DNA from 3 places in the Mesorhizobium sp. PL10 genome. Region 3 is predicted to be linked to each of the others. Evidence: riboswitches for the same ligand, from Rfam matches in the RefSeq annotation. Region 3 holds a riboswitch; each other region holds the start of a gene.

Region 1 (6,535 bases), on a different contig from region 3:
GCTGAATCCAGCAGTCGGGGCATTTCAGGCGAGTCGACATCGTCACCGCTTCCCGTGCACGGGGTTTATAACGGCATCATGCGACGACGCTCTGTTTTTGGTTCAGGGACCCGACGCCCGGCAGAGATGCGCTCTGGGTCAACGGCATCGTCCTTGCAGTGATGGATGCAATAGATCGTCGCGTTGGAGGAGAAGCAGTGCCGTTGATCAGTGCCCGTCAGCGCGCCGCTTCCACGACGTGCTGACGAAGGCACATTCCCACCCGGCTCCCGTTTAGGCACAGGCTTCAGATCACTTCAGCCCAGTTTGCTCCGTCCGGGCAACGGCATATACATGCTAGGCCGCCTTGGATGCGTCTCTCAGAGAACGCGCGGCTTTGACCATATTGACAAGTGCCGGACGGACTTCCTCCCATCGACGTGTCTTCAAACCGCAATCGGGGTTGACCCAGATCTGACTATCGCAAAGGCGCTGGCGCGCCTGGGAGAGCAGGTTCTTCATCTCGTCGATTCCCGGCACCCGCGGTGAGTGGATATCATAGATGCCCGGTCCGATCTCGTTCGGATAATTGAAGTTTTTGAAGGCGTTGAGCAACTCCATCTGCGAGCGAGAGGTTTCGATGGAGATAACATCGGCATCCATTGCCGCGATCGCGTCAATAATGTCGTTGAATTCGGAGTAGCACATGTGCGTGTGGATCTGGGTCTCATCGTACACGCCCGTCGAAGCGAGCCGAAAGCATTCGATGGCCCATTCGAGATAATGCACCCGCTCGGACTTGCGTAGCGGCAAGCCCTCGCGCAGTGCGGCTTCGTCGATCTGAATCACCTTGGCGCCGGCGCTTTCGAGATCACCCACCTCGCCACGAAGGGCGAGCGCGATCTGACGGCAAACGACCGAGCGCGCGAGATCATCGCGGACAAAGGACCAGTTGAGAATCGTGACGGGGCCGGTGAGCATGCCCTTAACGGGTTTGTCTGTCAGCGATTGAGCGAACCGCCACCAGCGAACCGTCATAGGGTTGGGCCGCGATACGTCGCCGAAAATGATCGGCGGGCGCACACAGCGTGACCCGTAGCTCTGCACCCAGGCATTTTGGGTGAAGGCGAAGCCGGAAAGCTGCTCCCCGAAATACTGCACCATGTCGTTTCGTTCAAACTCGCCGTGCACCAGCACGTCCAGCCCGATCTCCTCCTGCCAACGGATTGCTGCTTCGATCTCCTTCCTCAGGAACGCCTCATAGTCGACATAGCTCAGTTCTCCCTTTGCATGGGCGGCACGCGCGTTGCGAATCTCGGGCGTTTGCGGGAAAGAGCCGATCGTGGTGGTCGGAAAGGGCGGCAGACAGAGCCGCTCGTCCTGAAGCCTAGAACGTTCAGAAAAACCGCTCTTCCTGCGCATCATGCTCTCGTCGACGAAGGCGAGGCGTCCTTCGACCAGCGGATCATGAATCTTCGGGGACGTCAGACGCGCGGCGGCTGCTTGGGTTGAAGACTCCAACTGTGCTGCAACCGCCTCCCGGCCTTCGGACAAGGCCCGGGCGATCGTGGTCAGTTCGTCCATCTTCTGCGCCGCGAATGCGAGCCACGACCTTACGTCCCGGTCCAGCGTGGTTTCCAGTTCAAGGTCGATCGGGACATGCAGAAGCGAGCACGAGGGCGCGATCTCCACTCGCTCGAGTGGCCAGCCGGCCACGACCGGTTTGATCCGGTCAAGCATGGGGCGCAGGTTCGCGCGCCAAACGTTGCGACCGTCGATCAGGCCAAGCGAAAGCACCAGGTCTTTTGGCGCAAGCCGGCCCACCGCCTCCAATTGTTCGGGAGCGCGTGCAAGGTCGAGATGCAGGCCCCCCACAGGAAGCGAAAGAGCGGTCTCGAGGTTGCCGTTCAGCCCGCCGAAATAGGTGGCGAGCATGATCTTTAGCTCCGGTGCCACTTTCGAAAGGCGCTCGTAGGCAAAATTGAACGCATCTTGCTCGTTTGGAATGAGATCGAGCACGAGTGCCGGCTCATCGATCTGCACCCAGTCGGCGCCCGCGAGTTTCAGTCGACGCAGCAGCAGCTCGTAAACCTGCAGCAGCCGCGGCAATAGCGAAACAGGGTTGAAGTCCCGGGTGGGTGACTTGGCGAGTTTGAGGAAGGTGACGGGCCCAAGGATGACCGGGCGAGTGTGAATGCCCAATGCTCTGGCATCAAGGAAGTGATCCAACGGCTTTGAGGAGGACAGGGCAAAGGCTTGATCGTCGGCGAGCTCCGGGACCATGTAGTGGTAGTTGGTGTCGAACCACTTGGTCATTTCCAGCGCTGTCACGGCTTGACCGGTTTGCCCGCCACCAGCAGCCTCTCCTTGGCTGCCACGAGCCATGGCAAAATAGGTGTCGAGCGAGATTTCTCCCACCCTCCAGCCATAGCGTGGCGGGACAGCGCCGACCATTGTTGCTGTGTCGAGCACATGATCGTAGAGTGAGAAGTCGTTGGACGGAATCTTTGTCACGCCGCGGTCGCGTTGTTCAATCCAGTTCGCGACACGCAGCGCCCGCGCCGTTTCGAGAAGGTCGGCTGCGGAAGATTTTCGCGACCAATAGGCCTCAAGCGCGCGCTTTAGCTCGCGACGGCGTCCGATGCGCGGCAGGCCAAGCGTGGCTACAGGAACTATGTGAGAGAGAGACATACCATACCCCGATGATTGGGGCGTGGACGCAAGGCAGACGTTGGCAAGCAGACGAGCCGGTTGCTACGCCCACCGAGACACCCCGCCTGTGGACCTTGTTCGCCGTGGCAGGTCTCCTGGCTCGCGGGTCAACACCTCAGCCCCTCTTCCCGAGGCTATTGACCTCCGTGACATGAGTGAGCTTGGCTCGCCGCTTACAGTTGCGGGGGCAGCGCCGGCATCTTCACCGGCTTCCCTCTTAGCTCTGTTGCGGCCGAACCGCATCAGAGAGCCATCGACTACTTACATTCCCCGGAGAGGACGTTGCTGTCAATCACATAAACAAATCTTTATATCGTGATCCCACTTGGTACGATAATTGCCGGGCGTCGGGTGATCGCGATCCTTTCGGCCGGTAGCCTGCTCAATTTCCTGCCCTTTGGGAGCCATTGCGACAATGGCCTGGCCTCGAGTCCAATGCGACTAAAAGACAATTCCAGTTCGTCGAAATAGCGGACCAGCGCCTCCGGCTCGCTGGCGATCTTGACCTCGCGCATGATCGCTCCGGTCGCGTCAACAATGCACACGCTGCTCTCTTCCAGAGAGACATCGATTCCCGCATAATGTTCCATGGCTGTTCCTCTCATGATGTTTGGAGCCGATCGCTCGGACTCCGTTTCAACACCATCATTCTGAGGGACAGCCACCCAACCTGGCTATGCTCGCGAAGGCCGGCCCATTACGGCATCTAGTTGGGATCAAACTTCTTGCCTTCTGGCGCCGGTTTCTTGACCCAGTGCCGTTCCAGCGCCGACAGCATTGTGCGTTCGGTCAGGTCGACGCCTTCGATCAGCGCCTTGAAGCCGGCATCGCCCGACGCCTTGGCCTCGGCGGGAATGGCGTCGAGCGCGCGGCGCAGATTGTCCGACACCGACAGCATGTCGCGGGCGAAATTGGCGACCGCATAAGTGCGCGCATCGTGCACGTCGCGCGCGGTGCGACGGCGCAGGTTTTCCATCTCGGCGGCGACGCGCAGCGTGCGGTCCTTCAACTCTTCGTTTGCCTTCAGTAGCCGCGCAACCGCTTCGTAGTCGCCATCGAGGCTGCCTTCCTTGCATTCGGCATTGGCCCCGGCCGTCTCGGCTTCATCGGGCGCGCTTTGGTCTTTTGATTGGTCGCTCATCGACATTTCCCGTGCTCTCGAATGGTATGGATTTTATGCCCGATATCGAGGTTTGGCGGCCGAAAATCAATGGCAGGCATACTGAAAGCCCCTGTCGCATCGAGCACGTATGACGAAGAGCTTTCGATTCCTCCCATTGAACGGCCACTTGGCTTAGACATCGTTGAAGAGGTGGCCAAGCGCAGATTTGAACGCCGCTGCGGCGGTTTCCGCTGGGTAGCGCTGATTGGTTGGGAGCCCGGCTACAGGCTGCTGCGCTATCCAGCCATCGCCGGATTTGTCGCGATGAACCTCCAATTTTCCGCGCTCAGCCGGCGCGTAAAAGATCTCGAATTGAGACTGGGCGTGACTTTGTTCCACCGCTATCCGGGCGGGGTCAGGGTGACGGCCGCCGGCGACTGTTTCCTGGCCAAAATACGACGTATTCTGAAAGATCTCGACGACACGCTTCAGGGGCTTGAATCAGCGGGCCACGGCGATAGCCACTCGCGTTTCTACGCAAGCATCATCCCGAGCTCTAATCTGATGCTCCATTACCGTTCCGCGCGCGAAACGGCGGCCCCAAGCGAACGCTTGATCCTCGGTCATGAACGGAGACAACATGGGCGCAGCTACATCTGGCCGGATCTGCTTGCGGCCGGCTTGACGGTCGAAAAGTTTGTGGCGTCCAGACTATAGGATCCATGTCTCAGGATCATTCATGGAGACGGTGAACCGAGCGGCGGCTGCACGATGCCGCGACTTTAGCTCACCGATCTTTGGGCGCGGCGCCGACCGGCCATCATTGACGACGTCTCGCCTGAGCTCGCGAGGCAGGCCTTTGCTGCCGCGCACAGAGGAAGGACTAGTGACAGCATCCCACCCAACCACGATGGTAGCGACGCATACGCCCAGACTTCTATCGCCTTTACGGCGTGCTTGCGACGTGCGTGCACCCCCCAAAATCGCCCAGTCAGGCCAAAGGATTTTCCGACCTGTCATCCCTCTTCATCTTTCCTCTTCCGCCGGGTGCGGTTTGGCTTCGGGAAATCCTGTTGTGGAGCCACACAGAGATCTTGTGAGCAAACCTGCTCACCCTTGTAGTTGGCCAGGGCCTGCAGCAATCGCTGTCCAATCCGCCGTTTCGTTTTTTCCGAGCCATCCTGCCAATCAGCAAGCGACTTCAGTGCCACTTCGATCAACTCGATCGCGCGATCCTTGTCCCCGCTCTCGTAAAAGTACTGACCGGCTGCCGGATAATATAGGAACTTGAAGCGGCCGTCGCCTTCCGGGGGATCCAGAGCCAGGATGTGTTCGGATAGCTCCTTGCCCATCGCGAAGCGCTCGGCAGACGGAATGTTTGAATAGTCCTCCTCCGGATGGAAGAGTTGTTCCAGTGCCTGAGACAACCAATTCACGGTGTTCTTGTTGATCGCGTCGCGAACGAAGAGCTGCAGGACCGGCAAGCCTGCCTCCATATCGCGCATTTCGTGAAGTAGCAGATTCGCATGACAAGTCCGGATATTGGGATCGTCCGGGAACAAGGCGACACCCTCTTCGATGGCCGAGAGCGCGGTGTGCCACTCCTGTTTCTTGAACGCCGCATAATATTTCTCCAATATCGGCGTTTTCACCGCTTGTTCGCGCATTCTGCCTTCGTTTTCGGCAATCCGCTTGGCATCACCGGCTTTCGCTTGCTTGCTGGTGCGCCAGCTGCCGTCGATCACTTTGGGCAAGACCTCAGCCAGGTCCATCGGATGACCGATAAACGCGATGGCGCCGTCACGATCGACAACGAACGAGGTCGGAATCCCGAGGGAGAAGCTGGGTTCCATCCAAAGTTTGTCCATTTCGCTTGAGAAATCGAACGCTATCCGATAGTTCAGATAGGAGCAGTTTTCCGTCAACCACGCGTCCAGCTTAGTACGCGCTTTGTCCGCGGTCGGAGCGTCTTCAGAAGCGGCGACCCCGACAACTTCAAGCCCGCGATCCTTGTATTTCTCCTGCAGCTCCGCCAGATGGGGCATCGCCGCCACGCATGGGCCACACCACGTCGCCCAAAATTCGACGATGTACAGTTTCCCAGGCTGGAAGGCGGTCAGCGGCTCGCCACGCAGCCAGCTCTGCACCTTGATCGCAGGGGCCGGGGAATTCATCCGAAGCACCATGTCACTCTCCAATTATCGCCAGATGCGCTACTTTTTGTGCGAGCTTGTTTTTCCGGGGAAACGGAACACGCGAACGAAGCGTGTGGGCAGCCCTCACTCAGTATTGCCGCTCTTCAGATTAAGCAAAGGCCGTGCCACCTCGCTCAGCACCAGTAAGCCTACGACTTTGCTTAGGAGGTCTATCGAGCAAGATCGCCTTTTGTAGCAAAACCGACATGGCGTCTGTCGCTGTCAGATTTTGGACACGGATTATGTATGTGTAGCCACTAGCCGGCAGCCAAATCGACGGTCGTCCATCGCGCAGCACTTCGGCGCTGGTTAGAAGTACGCATGCGATCTCCACGCCATGTCTGGATAGCGCGGGAACAGCCTGCCTACCTGCTCATGGACGATTTGTAGCGCGGTCGACGGGGATGATTAGAAGAAGCAGGAATGTGAGCGTTGCAACAAGGAAAACGGCCGGCAGCAACGCGACGTGCAGAAACTTGCAAAATGCGGTACAGACGAGCTGGCCGACCGCGTCTCCCTTTCTCGAGTGCGACTCAGCCGTGTCCGG
Region 2 (6,535 bases), on a different contig from region 3:
TTCGAGTTCCTTGCGGAAGATGATCTCTTCGGCACGCCGCGCGCAGTTGACGAAGCCGACATCCGTCCATGGCGCGCAATCGTTCAGCCAGCGCAGCATCGACATCATCGGCGTCACGCCGGAGCCGGCAGAAATGAACAGATATTTGGCCGCCGGGTGGCTGTGCAGCGAAAAATCGCCGGCCGGCCCATAGGCCTTGACGTGCGAGCCGGGCACCAGATGGTCGAACATCCAGCGTGTGCCGATGCTGCCGGCCTGTGCCTTCACCGTCACCGCGATCGAAAACGGCCGCGACGGCGAGGATGACAGCGTGTAGGTGCGCATCAGCGGTCCGTCCGGTGTCGGCAGCTCCAGCGTCACGAACTGGCCCGGCTTGTAGCGGAACCAGGTCTGGTTATCGGACCGGAAGGTGAAGGTCTTGACGTCAGGCGCCTCGTCGCTGACGCCGATCACTTCCAGCACCTGCAGCCTGTCGTTCCACGGCGCCATCTGGTGCTCTGCTCATGTCATGATCCCAAAACCGCGAAACACTTTTGGGCGACATGAGCTCACGCCACGCTGCGCAGCGCCGGCCGGCCGCCTTCGGCAAGACGGGGACCGATGAAGGCCGCGTACCATTCGACGAATTGGATCACCCCACCCTCGTGCAGCTCCGAATAGGGGCCTGGCTCATAGGCCGGCGACAGGATGCCGAATGCATTTTCCTCGACGATGCGGCGGTCCTGGTCGTTGGTCTCGGTCCAGACATGCGTGAGCTCTTCAAGGCTGTAATCGACGCCCTCGACCGCATCCTTGTGTACCAGCCACTTGGTCGTCACCGCGGTTTCGGTGGCGCTGATCGGCAGCACGCGGAAGGTCACGGCATGGTCGATCAGGATGTGGTTCCAGGTCGTCGGATAGTGGTAATGCATCAAGGTGCCGATACGATCGGCGGCAACGGTGTCGGAAAGGTTCTTCGTCACCGCGCGCTTTCCCGTCATCGTATAGCTGACGGCATCGCGCAGCAGCGGCGCGCGGGTGGCGCGATATTGTCCGGCCGGATCGATGCGGAACTTGCTCGGCAGGCCCGCCGCCTCACATTTTGCCCAGTGCGCCAGCATCTCCGGGTCGCTGTCTGCGCCCTGCACACCGGTCACCGTCGGCGCTTCCGGAAATGTCTTGCACAGTTCGGGATGGTTGCCGGCGCAGTGATAACACTCGCGGTTGTTTTCCCAGACCAGCTTCCAGTTGCCCTTCTCGATGATCGTGGTCTCGAAGGCGATCTTGGCTTCATTCAGCCGGTGCGGCTTGAGGTACGGTTCGATCATGGCCCGCATCGGCGCGAAGTCTGCGGGTTCTTTCGCCAGGCAGATGAAGACGTAACCGGCCACACTTTCGCAGGCGACCGGCTTCAGGCCGAACTGGCTCTTGTCGAAACCCTCGGCCATCTGGCGGGCAAACAGCAATCGGCCATCGAGCTCGTAGGTCCACTGGTGATAGGGGCAGACCAGCTTTGCCGCCGTGCCTTTCTCGGTGTTGCAGACGCGGCTGCCGCGATGACGGCAGGAATTGTGAAAGGCGTTGATGTTGCCCTTCTGGTCGCGGACAAGCACCACCGGATAGTCGCCGATCTGCACGGTGATATAGCTGCCGGGCTTCGGCAGCTCGCAATCATGGCCGATGAACAGCCAGTCGCGATACCAGATCAGCTCCATGTCGAGCTTGAAGTAGTCCGGGTCAGTGTAGAAGGGCTGCTCGAGCGAATAACCTTGCTTGCGGCCGTTCAAGAGCCTCTGCATGTCGTTGCGCGCATCCATAGTTCTGTCCTCATGGTTCAAGGACTGAACTTGGTGGTGATGGAGGAAGGATCGGCTGCAGGCCGGCGCGACGCCGGACATGCACTATCCACCTCTTGACCGCCCACCGCGATCAGTCGAGTTCAAGCATCTCGGGCTGGTTTCCGGGCTCTGGAGTTGTCCTTGCGGACCATCGCGACACCTTCCCAGGCTTCTCGCCCAGTGGTCTCCCGTTGCGACTTGAACTCCACCACCGTTGCGGGGGCAGCGCCGGATTTAGACCGGCTTCCCAATTCTCCGCTCCGTCGTCACGAAGCGGCACCTGAGATGGAATCATCTAATCACGGCAGCGGTCGCGACATCGGCATGAAAGCGACATCGTCTCCATGCGGCGCGACACGCATCGCATGCGCATCGGCTGGCGACTGCGGGGCCGAAATCCTGATTTGGCGAGCGATCTTTGCTGTTTCGAATCGCCTCTTGTCCGGCTCTTGGCCGGGTCAAAAAAGACCAACAGTATCGAAAAGTGACTATTAGCAGTTTCTAAAATCGAACCGAACGGTTCGTTTCTGTTGACAATGCGTGCAGGACGGTGTGAACGCTGACGCCCTGACACACTCGGTGAGCCGGATGGCACTGTTACGTAAGGCTTTGTATTATTGGCATAAAATTAGATAGTAGGCATGCTTACGAAAATTACAAGAGGCGAAGTCATGGCCCAGCCGGAACAACTTCGTGATTGGAAACCAGCCTCTGGCTTTCCCACATCGGGGGCTGTCCGAACGACGCGAATTCTCCCACCACACGCCGCTAGACGGACAGACAAACTGGAGTGCTAAAAATGAAAAAGATCATCCTCACTGCCGCGGCCGTTTTGGCCATCACCGGCAGTGCCTTCGCTGGTAGCGACAATTACGGTTCCAATGGAGCGAACCAGCCCACCGCGGCGGCTGACGGCTCGTATACGGCTTCCATTCAGAAGTCGGCGCCCGTTGACAAGCAGCCCCTCGTTCAGGGCAGCGACCGCAACCTCTTCGGCCATTAACAGCCGATCCCGATCCAAACAAAAAGAGTGGCGGCCCGTCCGTCGCTATTGGGATTTCGAAGAAATTCAGGAGCATTTGAAATGAAAAAGATTATCCTCGCTGCCGCCGCCGTTGTGGCCATTTCCGGCAGCGCTTTCGCCGCCAGTGACAACTATGGTTCGAACGGTGCCAACCAGCCTGCGGTTGCGTCGACCGACAGCGGCCACACGGCTTCGGTTGCGAAGTCAGATTCGGCTGCTCAGGCCCCTGCACAGGGCGCCGACCGCAACCTCTTCGGCCGCTAACGGCCGATCGGGATCCGACCTCAGGGTTTTCCAACAACGATCCCAGTCGAACATCGAACAAAACGCAGAGCGGCGGGATAGCCGCTTTGCCGCATGATGAAACTCAGGAGACCTGAAATGAAGAAGATTGCTCTTGCTGCCGCTGCGCTTTTGGTTGCCGCTGGCAGTGCTTACGCCCGCAACGATAATGTCGGCTCCAGCGCCGTCGACAACCAGGCGACCGTCAACGTCGACAACACACGGACGTCGTCGGTTCCGAACACCGGTTCGCCGGTGTACAAGCTGTTGAACTCGTCGGGCGACGTACAGAAATCTGCCCCGCAAGGCAGCGACCGGAACCTCTTCGGCAACCGCTAACAGCCGAAGTTTCCAAAAAAAGAGCGGCGGGCCTGGCCTGCCGCTTTTTTTCATGCCGATACGACGAGCCGACTCTCAGGCAGCCCTCACTTCCACCGGCTTGAGCGAGAAGGAGTGTCCGTCGGCGTCGAAGATGTGCAGGTCGCCGGCATCCGCCGTCAGCCGCAGCTTTGCACCGCGCTTGACCTCGACATTGCCGGGCAGCTTGGTCACCAGCGGCAGGTCGGCGCGGCCGATGTCGATATAGACCAGCTGGACCTCGCCGAGTTGCTCGACATAGTCCACCACGCCTTCGAAAAGATATTCCGTGCCGGTGGCGACCGACAGATCCTCCGGCCGCACGCCGAAGCTGACCGCCGCACCCTTGGCGGACGCCGGCGTCGCGATCGGCACTGTCGCCTTGCGGCCGCCGACATGGCTGACGACGGTCGGGTCGCCCGTCTTGTCGATGGTCGCCGGCAGGATGTTCATGGCCGGCGAGCCGATGAACTGGGCAACGAACAGATTGCCGGGCTTCTTGTAGAGGTCCATCGGCGTGCCGACCTGCTCGATATGGCCGTCCTTCAGCACCACGATGCGGTCGGCCAGCGTCATGGCTTCGACCTGGTCATGGGTGACGTAGATCATGGTCGTGTTGGGCATCGATTCCTTGAGCTTGGCGATTTCGATGCGGGTGGCGACGCGGAGCGCGGCGTCGAGGTTCGACAGCGGCTCGTCGAACAGGAACACCTTCGGATTGCGCACGATGGCGCGGCCGATGGCGACGCGCTGGCGCTGGCCGCCCGACATCGCCTTGGGCAGACGGTCGAGATATTTGGTCAGCTGCAGGATCTCGGCGGCCTGCCGCACGCGCTTGTCGATCTCGGCCTTGCTTTCCTTGCCGATCTTCATCGAAAACGCCATGTTGTCGTAGACGGTCATGTGCGGATAGAGCGCATAGGACTGGAACACCATGGCGATGCCGCGCTTGGACGGCGGCACATCGTTCACCACCTCGCCGGCGATCTTCAGCTCGCCGGAGGTGATCTCCTCAAGCCCCGCGATGGACCTCAGCAAGGTCGACTTGCCGCAGCCCGAAGGGCCGACAAAGACGATGAACTCGCCCGACTTTATGTCGAGGTCGATGCCATGGAGAATGTGCAGATTGCCGTATGATTTCTTCACTTGTCTCAGCGTGACATCGGCCATGATTTCCTCCCAGTGATTTCCCTAGAGAACCCAGATTTCCTCAAGAAATTCCGTTTCGTCAAAACTCAGTCGATACGCCCGAACCAGGCGCCGTAGCCGCCGAGGCGGATGGAGCCTGTGCCGGATTGTCCCGAAAAACCGTGTCCGGCCAAGGGCTGCAGCGCCTGGCCGCCGAGATCGACCTCGGCCGGCCTGCTGCCCAGATTGAAGACGCAGACGATCTGCTCATTACCCTCGCGGCGGGTGAAGGCGACGGTGTCGCCCTCGCTTTCGATGAACTCGATGTCGCCTTTGGCCAGCGCCGGATGCTGGCGGCGGAAGCCGAGAAAGCGCCGGTAGTGCTCGAGCAGCGAGGCGGCGTCGCCCTGCTGCACGTTGACCGCTTGCGACAAATGCTTGCCCGGTACCGGCAGCCAGGGCTTGGCCGTCGAAAAGCCGGCATTGCTGGCGGCTGCATCCCACACCATCGGCGTGCGGCAGCCGTCGCGGCCCTTGAATTCGGGCCAGAAGCGGATGCCGTAGGGGTCCTGCAGATCCTCGAACCTGAGCTCGGCTTCGCCCAGCCCAAGCTCCTCGCCCTGATAGAGGCAGACCGAACCGCGCAGCGACATCAGCAGCGCCGAGATCACCTTGAGATAGGCGGCCGGATCGGCCTCGTCGGCGGCCCAGCGTGAGGCCGGACGCATCACGTCATGATTGGAGAAGGCCCAGCATGACCAGCCGTCGCTGGCGACCTTGCCGAAGGCCTCCAGCACCTGGCGCACCTTGGCGGCGCTGATCTTTTCCGGCGCCAGGAAATCGAAGGAATAGCACATGTGGACGCGCTTTCCGCCGGCCGTGTAGGCGGCGACTACTTCCAGCCCGCGCTGCGAGTCGCCGACTTCGCCGACGGCGGCAGTCGCCGGATATTCGTCGAGCAGCGCCCGGAACCGTTCGAGGAAGGCAAGGTTCTCCGGCCGGCTCTTGTCGTAGATATGGTCCTGATAGTTGTAAGGATTGACCGCAGGTGCGGTCTGGTCGTTACGTTCTTCCGGCGGCAGCGGCGGGTTGTTCTCCAGCCCCTGGCTGTGGAAGTAGAAATTGATGGTGTCGAGGCGGAAGCCGTCGACGCCGCGCTCCAGCCAGAAGCGGGTGACGTCGAGCAGCGCGTCCTGGACTTCCGAATTGTGGAAGTTGAGGTCCGGCTGTTCGGACAGGAAATTATGCAGATAATATTGTTGGCGGCTGGTGTCCCACTGCCAGGCCGAGCCGCCGAAGATCGACAGCCAGTTGTTGGGCGGCGTGCCATCCGGTCTGGCATCCGCCCAGACATACCAGTCGGCTTTCGGGTTGCTGCGGTTGGCGCGGCTCTCCTTGAACCATGGATGGATGTCGGCGGTGTGCGACAGCACCTCGTCGATCATCACCTTGAGGCCGAGGTGATGGGCTTCCGCGACCAGCGCGTCGAAATCGGCAAGCGTTCCGAACATCGGGTCGACGTCGCAATAGTCCGAGACATCGTAGCCGAAATCCTTCATCGGCGACTTGAAGAAGGGCGAAATCCAGATGGCATCGACGCCCAGCGAGGCGATGTAGGGCAGCCTGCGGATGATGCCCTGGAGGTCGCCAATCCCGTCGCCGTTCGAGTCCTGGTAGCTGCGCGGATAGATCTGGTAGATCACCGCGCCTCGCCACCAGTCGCGATCGACTGCGAGATCTGGCTTCGAGGTCGCCTTCAACGCGGATTGCATTACTCTCAACCTCCTTTGACCGAGCCGGCCAGAAGCCCGCGGACGAAATAGCGCTGCAGCGAGAAGAACACGATCAGCGGCACGATGATGGTGACGAAGGCCGATGTCGTCAGGATCTCCCAGTCGCCGCCGCGCGAACCGAGCAGCGCATTGAG
Region 3 (6,535 bases):
ACAGCACCACAAAGCCGGCGGCGAACAAAAGGTCGCCCAGCAGGTCGCCGATCCAGGGCAGGGGATAGAGTAAGCCGAGCACGACACTGATGGCGATGGCGGCGCAGTAGATCAGCGGCGGCCACGGAATCAGTCCTCGTTTCGGCAGCCCGGGTTTTGGCGCCTTGTCGGTCATTGTTGCCCTCCCTGCGTCATCGGGCCCTCCTCCGTCTTGGCGGTGCAGATGCCGGCGAGTTCACCGAGATGCGTCTTGAACTCCGGGGTCTGGTCGCCATTGTAGAGCCGGTCAAATGCTGCCTCGCCTTGCAGCGTGTCCAGCATGCACACACAATAGCTGGCGCAGAACTCCGTGTCGCGCTGCTGTTCGCAGGATACCTGGCATTCCTTGAGGAACACCACTTCCCGTGTCTCGACCGGCGCCGGCGCGATCTGCGAGAACAGCCAGACACAGCCGAACAGCAACGGCTGGTGGATCAGGTAGAAAGCCAGGCTGTGGCGGCCGATGAAGGTGAGCGGCTTGGCCCAGCTTCCTGATGTCAGCGTCGCCAGCCGCGCCAGCACGCCGCTGGTGGACGCCAGCTTTGCCGCGGCGATGCCGACAAGCACGGCGCCGAACCAGGGAAACAGCGGAACGTAATCGTTGGAGCGCGGGTTGATCGCCGACAGGCCGACCCACCACAGCCCCGGATGATCGAAGGCTTCGGATCTGAGATAGAGGGGTGCTGCGATCACCACCGCCGCCACGACCAGCGTCAACAAGGACGGCAGCCGCAGGAACAAAAGGCCGAGCAGGCTGGCCAGCGCGATCTCGTGCAGGATGCCGAAGAAGATGAAGCTGTCCGGCGTGATGAAATACGTGACCGCCGATATGGCCACCGCCGCGACGGCTACCATGGCGAACCGCTTCCAGAAGCCGTTCCAGCGGATCTGCCTGCCATGGGCGAGGAACAGGCTGACGCCGACCAGGAACAGGAAGGTCGAGGCGATGCAGCGTGCATAGAGCTTCCACCAGCCGACGGCGGTAAGGCCGGGATCGGTGTAGTGGAAATTTTCGAGATCCCAGGTGAAGTGGTAGCTGGCCATGGCGATCAGCGCGATGCCGCGCACGATGTCGATGGCCACGATGCGGCTCGGTTGATCTCCAGCGGGTGCGGTATGGATGCTCATGGTCTCGCGATCTGAATCAGCCCTTGAAGACGACTATCACGGTTGCACCGGACAAAAGAAGGCCGCCCGCGCTTGCCTGCGGGCAGCATCGCGCATGCTGCATCAGCCGGCGCTTTAGGCCGGCGGCGGAAGGCCTTTGACCGAATTCGTTTTTTTGCCGGGAACGGATCGGTGTTCGCCACACCCAGCATGCTTGCGGCGGTCTGCGGCTTCGCAAAGTGGCGCTATCTGCCGAAATCGCTCTGAGGATCAGAGCGCCGCATGCCGCTCGCGCACCCAGTTGTGGAAGCGGTGCAAGTCATATTCCTCGGGCATCAGCACGCCTGTCTGGTGGCGCACCGAGCGCAGGCCTTTCTGGTTGACCTCGCAGATCGCGGCATCCTCCTCCAGCACCTGGGTGCCGAAGGCGACGACATTGTCGATGTCGGTCTCAGGCAGTGCCTCCTTCGCGAACAGCCATTCGGCGGTGAGTTCGGTCTGCTCGGGGCCGAGCGGTGTCAGCCGCACGGTGCGGACATAGTCGACATGGCCGACGATGAACATCGAGGGCAGATTGGTGGCATAGGTCTGGCCGGCCGCGCGCTCGGCCGGCGTCAGGCCGGAGAAGACCGGGCCATGGGCGTGTCCATCGCGCGACCAGGTCTCGGCGTCGGCGCGCAAGCCACCGGAAAACTCCGGCGCGTCATTGTCGGCATGGCGAACCCAGTCGGGGTCGTCGTGCCGGCTCATCAGGCCGCGGCCGTAGATCGGCACCAGCCGAGACAGGTCCTTGTGGACGCCGGGGCAGTGCAGGCACTCGTTGAAATTCTCCCAGAAGATCTTCCAGTTGCAGTTCATCACCTTGCGCAGCACATGGCCTGATACCAGCGTTTCTAATGGCCAGTTGCCGAGGTTGCCGGATGCCGGATCGAAGGATGCCTGGGCCGAACCGGCGGCATCCTCCTGCAGGTTGACGAAGACAAAGCCGCGCCAGACCGACAGCGCCACGCGATAGAGCGGATGATCAGCCTTGTCGAAACCCTCGGGCAGCGATTTCGAGGGAACGCGCACGAGGTCGCCGCGCAGCGAATAGGACCAGGCGTGGTAGGGGCAGGTGATGAGCCGCGCCTTCAGCCGGCCCTCGCTCTCCTGGCACAGTTGCGAGCCGCGATGCCGGCAGGTGTTGTGGAAGGCGCGCAGTTCGCCGGTATCGTCGCGCAGCGCGACGATTTCCTGCGTGCCGACGCGGAAGGTCCTGAACGCCAAAGGCTGGGCAAGGTCGGCCTCGCGGCAGACGAGCAGCCAGCTTTTGTACCAGATGGCGTCGAGATCGCGCCCGTAGCTTCCCGCGTCCCAATAGGCCGAGGACGGCAGCGTCGGTTCGGCCTTGGTCAGGCCGTTATAGGGGGCGCGCTGGCTCGGATTGGGTTGCATGGCTGGCGTCCTCTAAGGATACGCCAGCCGACACCCCGGCAAATCGTTTGTCAATCAGGGCGCCGCATTGCCGGCTTGGGGCGCGGCGCATAATCATGTCGCGGATATGGGGGATTCGGAACGTGGCCGCACGACAGATGTCGCTTACGCCGGAATTGGTCGCGCGCTGCTGGCGCGAGATCAGGGACCCTGGGCCGGATCCGGACTTGATGCATCTGGATGACCGCGACTACGACGTGCTGGTGGATGAATTGCAGGCCGAACTCCCCGATAGCGAACCGCTGTGGCTGTTCGGCTACGGCTCGCTGATCTGGAAACCGGAAATCGATTATGTCGAGGACCGCGTTGCCCTGGCGCGCGGCTGGCACCGCTCCTTTTGCATGAACATGACGCGCTGGCGGGGCACCAAGGAAAGCCCGGGCCTGATGATGGCGCTCGACAGCGGCGGACAGTGCAAGGGCGTCGCCTTCCGGCTGCCCGACGACAACCGGCGAGAGCAGCTGGGCCGGCTGTTCCGGCGCGAAATCACACTGAAGCCGACAAGCTACCGGCCGCGTATGCTGAAGCTTGCAAGCGAGGCCGGTCCGCTCAGAGCCCTGGCTTTCGTCATCAACCGCAACGGGCTGACCTATTCCGGCCCGCTCGACGAAGCGAAGGTCGTCGACAGGCTGGCAACTTCCTGCGGGCACTGGGGGTCAGGCGCCGACTATCTCTACAACACGGTGAAGAATCTGGAGGAGCGCGGCATTCACGATCGTCATCTGTGGCGGCTGCAGCGGCTGGTTGCGGAGCGGATCACCGCCTTGAACCCGTAACGCTGCATGGCGCATTCGCGCTGTTGGCCGGCGGAATTTGGTTTGCCGGATGCGGCTGTTTCAGCCTATAGTCACGCATGTCGTCGGTTCCACTAGGGACCAAGAGGGAATGCGGTGAGGGCTGACTTGTTGCCCGATGCCGTGGCTGCCCCCGCAACTGTGTGCGGTAGTCCTCTCCAAGCCACTGAGGATTTTTCTTCGGGAAGGTGGGGAAGGGCGCTGATCCGCGAGCCAGGAGACCTGCCGGCGACAGGGAACTGACTTCGATGCCCTCGGGTGGAGGGCGAAAGGACAAGATATGAATACCGCTTCCGTCTCCCTCGGCGCTTCCGTCTCCTCGCAGTCGCGTTTCATGCAGCTCGTGCTTAGCGCGTTTCTGGGCATTTTCGTCATCGGCGTTGTCGGCTTCTCGCATATCGATGCGGTCCACAATGCCGCGCACGACTATCGCCATTCGATGGCGTTTCCCTGCCACTGACGAGGACCTGACATCATGACCCTGTTTCGCAACGTCGTGTTCGTCGCGGCGATTGCCGGGCTCGTGGCTGGCGTCGTTCTCGCCTGCCTGCAGGCCTATGCTACCGTGCCGCTCATCTTGAAGGCGGAAGTCTACGAACAGGCTGGTGGCGGCCATGACCATGAGCATGCCGCGGCGCCCGCCGCCAACGCTGCGGGCACCACGGCCATGAGCACCGCCGCGCCGGCGGAAAATGCCATGAGCAGCGCAGCACCCGCACCCGCTGTAGCAGCCGCGCCCGCGGAGGACGAAGGCTGGGCGCCGGCCGATGGCTTCGAGCGCTTCGCGTTCAGCGTGCTGGCCAACATCGTTACCGGCATCGGTTTCGCGCTGGTCTTAGTGGCGGTTTCCGAATTCGCCGGTGGCATCGGCAGTTGGCGCCAGGGCGTATTCTGGGGTCTGGCCGGCTTTGCCGTGTTCACGCTGGCGCCGGGCCTCGGCCTGCCGCCGGAACTGCCGGCAATGCCGGCGGCCGATCTCATGCCGCGCCAGATCTGGTGGTGGTCAACGGTGGCGGCGACCGCCATTGGCCTTGCCTTGATCGCCTTCCGCACCTCGGCGCCGCTGACCGTCCTTGCCGTCGTCCTGATTGTCGCCCCGCATATTGTCGGCGCGCCACAGCCCGACAGTTTCGAGACGCCGATCCCGGAAGGCCTGCACCATCAGTTCGTGGTGGCGGTGACGGTGACCAATCTGGTGTTCTGGCTTGTGCTTGGTGCCGTTGTCGGCGTGGTACGCGGGCGCTTCACCGGCACCGCGACCAGCCCGCGCGACAGCTTTGCCTGATCGCAGTTTGACCTTCATCATCGGCGGCGCGCGCTCCGGCAAGAGCGCGCACGCCGAAACCCTGGCGACGGCGTTGCCGCGGCCATGGACCTATATCGCCACCGCGGAAGCCTATGATGACGAGATGCGCGCGCGCATCGCGCAGCATCGGTCGCGGCGCGGCGAAGGCTGGACGACTATCGATGCGCCGCTCGATCTTGCCGGCGCGCTTGAGGTCTTGCCTGACAACCAGCCGGTGCTGGTCGACTGCCTGACGCTGTGGCTGACCAACCATATGCTTTCCGACCATGATCTTGATGCAGAATGCCGGCGGCTGGCCGATGTGCTGGCGCGGCCGCGCGGACCGTGGTTCGTGGTCTCCAACGAAGTCGGGCAAGGCATCGTGCCCGACAATGCGCTCGCGCGCCGTTTCCGCGACGCTGCCGGCCGGCTCAACCAGCAGGTCGCGGCGATTGCCGATACGGTGCTATTGATGGTGGCCGGGCTGCCGCTCAAGGTGAAATAATGACCGATATCGACGCAAGAGACGAAGAACGCCATCGCGCCAAGATGGCCAAGCGCAAGGCGGTGCAGGATGCCGAGGTTGCGGAAAAGACGGTCGAGAAGGGGCTGCTGATCGTCAACACCGGACCCGGCAAGGGCAAGACCACGGCCGCCTTCGGCCTCGCGTTGCGCATGCTCGGCTACGGCAGGCGTGTCGGCGTCGTCCAGTTCATCAAGGGCAAATGGCACACCGGCGAAAAGGATGCCTTTGCCGCGTTCGGCGACCGCGTCGTCTGGCACACGATGGGCGAGGGGTTCACTTGGGAAACGCAGGATCTGAAGCGCGACATCGCGGCTGCCGAAGCCGCCTGGGCCAAGGCGCTGGAGCTGATCGCCGATCCCTCGATCAGCCTTGTCGTGCTCGACGAACTGAACATTGCGCTGCGCTACGACTATCTCGACCTCGACAGGGTGGTGGCGGCGTTGAAGGCGCGGCGCGAAGGCCTGCATGTCGTCGTCACCGGCCGCAACGCCAAGCCGGCACTGGTCGAGGCGGCGGACCTCGTCACCGAAATGGGCGTGACCAAGCACCATTTTTCGGCGGGTGTGAAAGCGCAGCAGGGGATTGAGTTCTAAGGGGCTCTTACCCTCCCCGGTGCGGGGGAACTATATATTTGACAAGTAGGGCTACGAGCTACCTGCCAACAGAGGGGGCCTGAAGATGCGGGTAGCTCCTTCTTCGGGGTCGATCACCAGAACAACGTTTTCCGGATTTTGCCAAGGCAACGACAGCACGTAGGCCGCAAAATCGTCTTCAGGAAAATGATTAAAACCTCCGCCGGCCACAAACATTTGCGGATGTTTGCCGCCGCCGAAGCTGTCCTCGACGCTTCTAAGTTGTTGGAAGGGGCCGCCGTGGGTCGCTAGCCATTCCTGTACTCGCTCGAAGAGAACGGGCTGACCGTTCGGGTTCGAACAGTCTTCAGCAGAGGACGTACAAAGCACTACACCGCTCACGACGCTCATTTTTGTCTCCGAAATAACCATGCCTTTTTATGGCACGGCGATTTCTATTTCTTGGTCTTGGGTTCCGGTTTCCCTTTCGCGAGTTGGCCAAGCCTACCCCCACCCGATCCGCTATGCGGAACGACCCTCCCCACAGGGCGAGGGTAAGAACCGCTCAGAACGTCACCGCGATCAGCACCGCCGAGAGCAATCCGAACAACCCAATCAGCAGATAATCTGCGACCTGGTAGAGTTTCAGTGCCCGCCTGATGTCCAGGCTCTCGGCCTCGCGCCGGCCGCCTTCGCCCATGAACGCATCGTCGACGACAACGCCGCCATAGCTGCGCGG

What was found. Region 3 has a riboswitch for cobalamin ahead of ACWGTO_RS25350 (CbtB domain-containing protein). Riboswitches for the same ligand answer to the same signal wherever they lie in the genome.
Region 1: another riboswitch for cobalamin. It lies ahead of metE (5-methyltetrahydropteroyltriglutamate--homocysteine S-methyltransferase); the one in region 3 lies ahead of ACWGTO_RS25350 (CbtB domain-containing protein).
Region 2: another riboswitch for cobalamin. It lies ahead of ACWGTO_RS16750 (aromatic ring-hydroxylating oxygenase subunit alpha); the one in region 3 lies ahead of ACWGTO_RS25350 (CbtB domain-containing protein).

The regions. Positions count from the first base shown of each region.
Region 1 covers NZ_JBSKBR010000068.1:1,765-8,299, reverse strand. Annotated here, with positions in the region: gene metE (5-methyltetrahydropteroyltriglutamate--homocysteine S-methyltransferase) at 337-2,670, opposite strand; cobalamin riboswitch at 2,760-2,961, opposite strand; partial or broken gene ACWGTO_RS32240 (IS110 family transposase) at 3,084-3,281, opposite strand; partial or broken gene grpE (nucleotide exchange factor GrpE) at 3,401-3,832, opposite strand; gene ACWGTO_RS32230 (LysR family transcriptional regulator) at 3,902-4,510, shown strand; gene ACWGTO_RS32225 (TlpA disulfide reductase family protein) at 4,810-5,979, opposite strand.
Region 2 covers NZ_JBSKBR010000009.1:168,412-174,946, forward strand. Annotated here, with positions in the region: gene ACWGTO_RS16745 (2Fe-2S iron-sulfur cluster-binding protein) at 1-489, opposite strand, end outside; gene ACWGTO_RS16750 (aromatic ring-hydroxylating oxygenase subunit alpha) at 549-1,796, opposite strand; cobalamin riboswitch at 1,914-2,116, opposite strand; gene ACWGTO_RS16755 (DUF680 domain-containing protein) at 2,617-2,820, shown strand; gene ACWGTO_RS16760 (DUF680 domain-containing protein) at 2,902-3,105, shown strand; gene ACWGTO_RS16765 (DUF680 domain-containing protein) at 3,223-3,462, shown strand; gene ACWGTO_RS16770 (ABC transporter ATP-binding protein) at 3,538-4,650, opposite strand; gene bglA (beta-galactosidase BglA) at 4,716-6,380, opposite strand; gene ACWGTO_RS16780 (carbohydrate ABC transporter permease) at 6,386-6,535, opposite strand, start outside.
Region 3 covers NZ_JBSKBR010000019.1:10,720-17,254, reverse strand. Annotated here, with positions in the region: gene ACWGTO_RS25370 (methyltransferase family protein) at 1-175, opposite strand, end outside; gene ACWGTO_RS25365 (heparan-alpha-glucosaminide N-acetyltransferase) at 172-1,167, opposite strand; gene ACWGTO_RS25360 (aromatic ring-hydroxylating oxygenase subunit alpha) at 1,417-2,580, opposite strand; gene ACWGTO_RS25355 (gamma-glutamylcyclotransferase) at 2,703-3,395, shown strand; cobalamin riboswitch at 3,463-3,657, shown strand; gene ACWGTO_RS25350 (CbtB domain-containing protein) at 3,694-3,873, shown strand; gene ACWGTO_RS25345 (CbtA family protein) at 3,889-4,698, shown strand; gene cobU (bifunctional adenosylcobinamide kinase/adenosylcobinamide-phosphate guanylyltransferase) at 4,691-5,203, shown strand; gene cobO (cob(I)yrinic acid a,c-diamide adenosyltransferase) at 5,203-5,817, shown strand; gene ACWGTO_RS25330 (hypothetical protein) at 5,869-6,207, opposite strand; gene cbiB (adenosylcobinamide-phosphate synthase CbiB) at 6,362-6,535, opposite strand, start outside.